Regions from separate parts of the Pantoea sp. C1E2 genome, predicted to be linked through region 1. Evidence: predicted binding sites of a transcription regulator. Region 1 holds the regulator's gene; the other holds the start of a gene.
What was found. Region 1 encodes PhoB, which activates phosphate uptake and scavenging genes when phosphate is short. Its sites were predicted from a motif close to CTGTCATAAAACTGNCNNAT; they were not measured.
Positions count from the first base shown of each region.

Region 2: rbsK (ribokinase) is a predicted target of PhoB. The motif match lies at 2,680-2,699, and genes of this name have one in related genera.

Region 1 covers NZ_JBSZHT010000002.1:1,261,918-1,266,132, reverse strand. Annotated here, with positions in the region: gene phoR (phosphate regulon sensor histidine kinase PhoR) at 35-1,345, opposite strand; gene phoB (phosphate response regulator transcription factor PhoB) at 1,361-2,050, opposite strand; gene sbcD (exonuclease subunit SbcD) at 2,248-3,459, shown strand; gene ACXI0A_RS05985 (SbcC/MukB-like Walker B domain-containing protein) at 3,456-4,215, shown strand, end outside.
Region 2 covers NZ_JBSZHT010000002.1:924,471-928,685, reverse strand. Annotated here, with positions in the region: gene ACXI0A_RS04510 (DUF4432 family protein) at 1-163, opposite strand, end outside; gene fucP (L-fucose:H+ symporter permease) at 160-1,485, opposite strand; gene rbsK (ribokinase) at 1,495-2,412, opposite strand; gene deoR (DNA-binding transcriptional repressor DeoR) at 2,775-3,539, shown strand; gene ACXI0A_RS04490 (NAD(P)-dependent oxidoreductase) at 3,542-4,215, opposite strand, start outside.

The DNA.
Region 1 (4,215 bases):
GCATAGCGCAATAAATTGCGCCGCTCCGTCGTGCTTAACTGACCTTACTGTGAACGCTTTTCGCCACAATCAAGCGTGGTGGCAGCACAAAACTAAAACAGGTTTCCTGATGCGGAATACTGGTGATCTCCAGCCTCGCCGTGTGATGGCTCAATGCATGCTTAACGATCGCCAGCCCTAAGCCACTGCCGCCGGTCGCACGCGATCGGGCTTTATCGACCCGATAAAAACGCTCGGTGAGGCGCGGCAAATGCTCCTCGCTGATCCCCGGTCCGTTATCGCACACTTTGAATTCCGCCCCCTCTTTGGTGCGCAGCCAGCTGATATCGAGGCGCGTTCCCTCCGGCGTGTGATTCACCGCGTTGTACACCAGATTGGAAATGGCGCTGCGCAGCTGTTCATCATTGCCGAAGACTTTGAGGTGCGGATCGGTGCGGAAATGGATGCTGTGCCGGCCCTGGCTGAGGGTTTCCGCCTCGCGCTGCAACAGTTGCAGCATGCCCGGGACATCCACCGTCTCTTTGAGATCGATAGCGGGCGCGGCTTCAATACGCGACAAGGTCAGCAGCTGTTTCACCAGGCTATCCATGCGGCGAGTTTGCTCCTGCATGGTGTGCAACGCCTTGCCGCGCGTGCGCTCGTTCATCGCCGCATCGTCCATCATTTCCAGATAGCCCTGCAACACCGTTAACGGCGTACGCAGTTCATGACTGACGTTGGCAAAGAAGTTACGCCGCGCCCCTTCCAGCTGGTGCATCTGGGTGACATCGCGCGCCACCATCAACCATTGCCCTTCGCTGTAGGGCATCACACGAAATTCCATATGATGTTGATTGTTCAGCACCAGCGTCAGCGGCTTGTCAAAATCGCGTTGGCGGATATAGCGGGAAAACTCAGGATAGCGCAGTAAATTGAGGATGTTCTGGCCATTATCTTCCGGCCAGCGCAGCCCGAGATGCTGTTGTGCCAGCCCGTTGCACCAGAAAATGGTGCCCTCTTCGGTGGTCAGGATCACTGCATCAGGCAGGGATTCCGCGCCGCTACGAAAGCGCTTAATCAGGTTACCCAACTCCCGACGACGACGACGGTTACGCAGTTGCATCTGATACAGGCCGTAGAACAGCGGTTCCCAGCTACCGCGCCCGGCGGGTGGCGTCATAGAACGATCGACCCACAGCCAGTGCGACAGACGCATCAGATTTCTAAAGTGCCAAAACATCACACCCGACACTGCAATCAGCAGTAGCCAGGGCAGATAACCGAACAACAGACCAAGCACCAGCGCGGGCAAACAGACCAGCGCCAGCTCAGTCAATAATCTCTTCCAGGAGAGTCGTTCCAGCACGGTAAAAGACTCCGTTTAGTAGCGGGCAGAGAAACGATACCCTGTTCCACGTACGGTTTGAACCATGCGATCGTGGCCAGATACTTCCAGTGCTTTACGTAAACGACGGATATGCACATCAACGGTACGATCTTCCACGTAGACGTTGGTGCCCCATACGTGGTTCAGCAGCTGTTCGCGGCTGTAAACACGCTCTGGGTGCGTCATAAAGAAGTGCAGCAATTTATATTCGGTAGGTCCCATTTCCAGCGGGGTACTTTCCGACATCACGCGATGCGAGGAAGGATCGAGGCTCAGACCCTGCATCTCAATCACCTCTTCCACCGCCATTGGTGAAATACGGCGCATCACCGCTTTGATACGTGCCATCAGCTCTTTCGGTGAGAAAGGTTTGGTGATGTAGTCATCCGCGCCCACTTCCAGACCGCGCACGCGATCTTCTTCTTCACCGCGCGCCGTCAGCATCATCACCGGGATGTCGCGCGTCATGGCTTCACGTTTCAAATGTTTAATAAACTGAATACCGCTGCCGCCAGGCAACATCCAATCCAGCAGAATTAAATCAGGCCAGGGTTCGATCAACTTACCAATCGCGCTGTCATAGTCTTCTGCCTCAATAGGCTGATAATCATTCTGTTCCAGCACGAAACATAACATTTCACGGATGGGAGCTTCGTCTTCCACAACCAAAATGCGCTTAGCCATTATAACTCCTGCTTTTGTGACAATAGGTCACTGGGATTTGCGGCGCCATTATGCGTCAGTTTTATGACACTTTTATGAAAAACCCGACCTATGATAAATAGTTAAAAAACAGAAATGTGACAACGATTATCGCTTTTTTTTCTTTGCGATCTGAAGAGGTTATAATTCGCCTTCGCTTAACGAAGCAGGGAGTATTCATGCGCATTATTCACACCGCGGATTGGCATCTCGGTCAATTCTTTTACAGCAAAAGCCGGGCGGCCGAGCATCAGGCCTTCCTGGAGTGGTTGCTGGACCAGATTACCCAGCATCAGGTGGATGCGCTGATCATCGCGGGAGACCTGTTTGATACCGGTTCGCCACCAAGCTATGCGCGTGAAATGTTTAACCGCTTCGTGGTCGCGCTGCAACCGACGCAGTGCCAGCTGATTGTGCTGGCGGGCAACCATGATTCCGTCGCTACCCTGAATGAATCACGCGAATTACTCGCCTGTTTAAATACGCGAGTGATCACCAGCGCCACGCCACAGGGCGAGCAGCAGGTGCTGACGCTGCATCAGCGCGATGGCACGCCGGGGGCGTTGTTGTGTGCGATTCCCTATTTGCGTCCACGCGATATTTTGCGCAGCCAGGCGGGACAATCCGGGCGCGAGAAACAGATCTCACTGCTGGAAGCGATTGAGCAGCATTACCAGCAGTGTTATGCCGCTGCGCTGGCCGAACGCGCAGATCGTGCACTTCCCATTATTGCCACCGGCCATCTCACCACCGTTGGCGTGACCAAAAGCGACTCGGTGCGCGATATCTATATCGGCACGCTGGATGCCTTCCCGGCGCAGGCGTTTCCCGCCGCGGATTACATTGCTCTGGGCCATATTCACCGGGCGCAGCGTATTGCTGACAGTGAACATATTCGTTACAGCGGTTCACCGATTCCGCTCAGCTTTGATGAACTGGGACGTGAGAAAAGCGTATTTCTGCTGGAGTTCGGCGCTCAGTTGGATAGCGTTACAGCGCTGCCGATCCCGCTGTTCCAGCCGATGCAGATGTTGAAAGGCTCAATGGCGGAAATCGAACAACAGCTGAGCGAATTTAGTGAGGGAGATCGCGAGCAGCCCGTCTGGCTCGACATTGAAATCACCACGCAAGAGTACCTGAGTGATTTGCAGCGCCGCGTTGAGCAACTGACTGAAGCATTGCCGGTGGAAGTGCTGCTGGTGCGCCGCAGCCGAGAACAGCGTCAACGCAGCCTGGCGCGCATGGATAACGAAACCCTGAGCGAGTTGAAAGTCGAAGAGGTGTTTGCTCGTCGCCTGGCGCAGGAAGATCAGTTGGACGCCGATCAGGCTGAACAATTGACGCAGTTATTTCGCACTACCCTCGCCGCGCTGGAGAACCCGTCCGCATGAAAATCCTGACGTTACGTTTTAAAAACCTCAATGCGCTGCGCGGTGAATGGTTTATCGATTTCCGCCGTGAACCCTTTGCCAGCAACGGATTATTTGCCATTACCGGCGCAACCGGCGCGGGGAAAACCACACTGCTGGATGCTATCTGCCTGGCGTTGTATCACCAGACGCCGCGCCTCGGCGTACTGTCGCAGACGCAAAACGAACTGATTACCCGTGACACCGCCGAATGTCTGGCAGAAGTCGAATTTGAGGTTAAAGGGGAAGCCTGGCGTGCCTTCTGGAGCCAGAACCGCGCGCGCGGCCAGGCCGACGGCAAATTGCAGGCGCCACGCGTCGAACTGGCTCGGGTGGCGGATAACCAGATTGTGGCTGATAAGGTCAGCGACAAACTCAAGCTCATCGAAACGCTCTCCGGCCTCGATTTTGACCGCTTCACCCGCTCGATGATGCTGTCGCAAGGCCAGTTCGCTGCCTTCCTCAACGCCAAGCCGGGCGAGCGCGCCGAACTGCTGGAAGAACTGACCGGCACAGAGATCTACGGCCAAATCTCAATGCAGATTTACGAGCGCTGGCGCACCGCACGCAGCGATCTGGAGACCTTGCGCGCGCGGGCGGGCGGCATGCTGTTGCTGGATGAAGTGCGTCGCACAGAGCTGATGCAGCAGGTTGAAGCATTGACGGCGCAAGAAAAAACGCTGAGCGAGCAGCTTGATCAAGCGCAACAGCAACAACAGTGGCTGACGCACTCGCAGC
Region 2 (4,215 bases), 340 kb from region 1:
CGTAAAACGGCAGCACAATCACCGTGCCGCGTTGGTTACGGATGCGCACCGCTTCCACGCCCGCCGGATAGCGAAACAGCTCAACGTGGAAATAGTCATTGTGCAGCAGCGTACTGGGCGTTTCCTGAAACTGTTCACGACGTAACGGTAATCGGGTTTTCATGGCATCTCCTCAACCAGACGACCAGCCTGCACCGCCTGATTTTTATGGCGCAGCTCGCCCCAGAAGTAGAATCCGACCCAGGCGAAGCACAACAGCGACACACCAAAGGCCAGCTGCATTGATCCCAGATGATCGGAGACGAAGCCCTGAATCGCCGGGATAAACGCCGCGCCAACAATCGACATGACGATAAACGCGCCTGCCACTTCAGTGTACTTGTTATCCACCGTGGCCAGCGTGCCCGCGTAAATCGTTGCCCAGCAGGGTCCGAACAGCACGCTGACAAACACTGCCGCGTACACGGCGGTAAAGTTAGGCACAAACATCACCCACGCCAGAGTGATCACGCCGAGCACCGAATAGGCAATCAGCACTTTTTCCGCGCGGAAGCGTGTCATCAGGAAGTTGGCGACAAACTTGCCGATGAAGAAGCAGATAAAGCTGTAAATCATAAAGTTAGAGGCGTGACGCTCATTCGTCGCGCCCAGCGTCAGTGCCAGACGAATGGTGAAGGACCACACCGCCACCTGCATGCCGACATACAGGAACTGCGCCACGATGCCGCGTTTGAAGTGGCGATTACCGGCCAGATAGCGGAAGGTTTCCCCCAGCGATGGCAGCGACTTTTCGCTCGACGCGGGTTTGCAACGCGGATAACGGGTAAACAGGAACAGCAGCATCACCACCACTAACACCATCACCAGATATTTGTACGGCTCCAGCGTGTGTTCCAGCATGGTGAGGCGGAAGGCATGCGCCTGCTCGGCATTCATGGTCGCCATCTGCGTATGCAGACTTTCACCGTCCTGGAATACCAGATATTTGCCCAGCACGATGCCCATCAGCGCGCCGATCGGGTAGAACGTCTGGCTGATGTTAAGACGCAGCGTGGCGTGATCGCGATGACCTATCATCGAGCTATAGGTATTCGCAGCGGTTTCGAGGAAGCTTAAACCAATGGCGATGGCAAAAATTGCCGCGAGGAACATGGTGTAAGTCGCCATGTGCGAAGCGGGATAGAACAGCACGCAGCCCACGATGTACAACACCAATCCCATCAGGATCGCCAGCTTGTAGGTGGCTTTGCGGATCACCAGCGAAGCCGGAATGGCAATCAGGAAGTAACCGCCGTAGAACGCGCTCTGCACCAGTGCACTGGCGAAGTCGCTCAACGCAAACACGCTTTTGAACTGGGTGATCAGGATGTCGTTTAAGCTCGCCGCGCAGCCCCACAACGGGAACAGGCAAGAGAGCAAAATGAACTGGAACAGCGGCGTCTTATTCAGATAGCCGTCAGGTTGCTGAACAATGTTCGGTTGCATAGATCGACCTCAGTTTACGTTGAGAAAACGCTGGAAGGTGTCCGCGTCCGGGTAGGAACGTTGCGTGCCGCGTCCAGTGACGCTGCAGGCGGCATAGGCCGAGGCTTGCGCCATCGCCGTGGGGATATCGCCGGTCTTCACCAGCACATGCGCAAAGCAACCGATGAAGGCATCACCGGCACCGCTGGTATCGACGGCTTTTACTGAGGTAGGCGCGACCTGATGCAGCGCATCGCCCGCCATCCACAGTGAACCGCGCGCACCCAGGGTGATAATCAGGTTTTTGAGGCCACGCTTAAGCAGCGTCTGGCCCGCCCGTTTTACCTCATCATCGGTTCCGACCGGCATGCCGGTGAGGATCTCCAGTTCGGTTTCGTTGGGCATAAAGAAGTCGCACTTGCAGGCGTAATCGATATCCAGATTCGCCACCGCCGGTGCCGGATTGAGGATCACTTTGATGTCGTGCTGACGGGCAAAATCAATCGCGTAATAGACCGTTTCCAGCGGGATCTCGAGCTGCAGGATAATCAACTGGCACGCTTTCAGCGCCTCGGCAGCCGCATCAATATCGGCCGGTTTGAGCTGCTGGTTGGCGCCTTTAATGATCAGAATGCGGTTCTGCGATTGGTCATCAACGAAGATCGGTGCCACGCCGCTGGAAGTGCCCGGCGCGGTGGTGACAAATTGGGTATCGACGCCCTGCTGTTTCAGGTTCGCCACGGTGTTCGGCGCAAACAGATCGTCACCCACTTTACTCACCATCATCACGCTGCCGCCCATTTTCGCCGCGGCCACCGCCTGATTTGCGCCTTTGCCACCGCAGCCGATGGCGAAATCAGGCGCTTCCAGCGTTTCGCCCGCCTTCGGCATCTGGTTAGTGTAGGTAATGAGGTCCACCATATTTGACCCAATAACCGCGATATCCATTGTTTACTCCCCGGTGAATTTTTAGCATTTAAATGTTATTTAAATCACACTAGCAGGTATACAAAGTGATCGATGTGACAAAATTCACATCCTGAGCAGCCTGTGAAAACGATTTAGCTGACAAGAAGGCCAGTCTGGATGTTATTATTTTAACAAAACAACATCAGTGCTGTTGACGCTTTCAGCGCGGTGTGGGAAGTTTGCGGGGCGATCTCATTACGGGTAAAATTGAAAAATTGCCGGCTGTATAAGTCGCAAATCATTAAAATATGAGAGATTTACCACGATTTTTCGGTAGCGCTTCTGCCTCGCCGATGGGTAAAACCTTTCACTCTCAGGATAGCCATTACACAGAGATGCTCATGGAAACCCGGCGCGAAGAACGCATTCACAAGCTGGCGCAAGCACTGAAGCGCACCGATAAGCTGCACCTGAAAGATGCGGCGCAGCTGTTGGGCGTCTCAGAGATGACTATTCGTCGCGATCTGACTGAACCCGCCTCTACGGTGGTCCTGCTCGGGGGCTACATCGTCAGCGATCCGAAAAGCCATGCCGGACACTATTTCGTCTCCGATCAGCACGGGCAAAATGCCGCACGCAAACAGCGGCTGGCACAGACGGCAGCCAGTTTGATCAGCGAAAACGATACGGTGTTTTTTGACTGCGGCACGACGCTGCCCTATATCGTGGATGCGATTTCCGACACGCTGACGTTTACCGCCATTTGCTGTGCCATGAACACATTTCTGGCGCTGAAAGAGAAGCCGGCCTGCAATGTGATCCTTAGTGGCGGCGAGTTTCATGCTGATAACGCCCTGTTCACGCCGATTGGCGCGCATTCGATCCTCGACGATCTTTGCCCGACGCTGGCGTTTATCTCGGCGGCCGGTATCGATCAGGAACAGGGCGCAACCTGCTATAACATCAATGAGTTGGCGATGAAGCACCACGCGATGCTGCGGGCGCGTACTCGGGTATTGGTGGCCGACAGCAGCAAATATGGCAAAGTGCTGCCCGCGCGTATTGGCGAGCTGCGTCGTTTTGACATGCTGGTGAGTGACAGCGCGCCGGATGCGGCGCTGAAGGATTGGCTGACGCAACAGAAGATTCCGCTGCGCCTGCCGTAACGTTAGGCCCAGCGATCGATAACCGCTTCGCCATCGCGCAGACGCCGCAGGTTATCGCAGATCCCTTTGATATTGCCCGCCAGTGAGATATCCGTTACGCCGCCAATGTGGGGCGTGGCGATCACGTTATAGTCGAACACCGGATCCTGCGGATTGGGTGGCTCCTGCCAGAACACATCCAGACCGGCACCGGCCAGTTTTTTGCTTTCCAGCGCCGCGAGAAATGCCTGCTTCTCAATTAATCCACCGCGTCCGAGGTTAATCAGAAAGCTGTTCTGCTTCATCTGCGCCAGTGTAGCGGCATCAATAATGTTATGGGTGTCTGGGTTGTCCGGCAGGCTCAGCACCACAAAGTCGGACTGCTGCAGGAGTTCGGGCAACTGCGCCATGGTTCCCAGCCAGTCGAGCTGATGCTGACGTGCAAAAGCCTCATCCGCTTCGCGCTTTACGCCGATCATGCGCATGCCAAAAGGCGCCAGTCGCTTGGCTATGGCTTTGCCGATACCGCCTAACCCTACCAGGCCAACCGTTTTGCCCATCAAGCCCATGCCAATCGGCTGACCGAGTTTCTGCTGCGCCAGGCAATCCGCGATCTCATGCTGGCGCCGCGCCAGACCAATCATCATCCAGATGCCCAACTCGGCAACCGAATCCGCATTGCCTGAATGATCGGAAG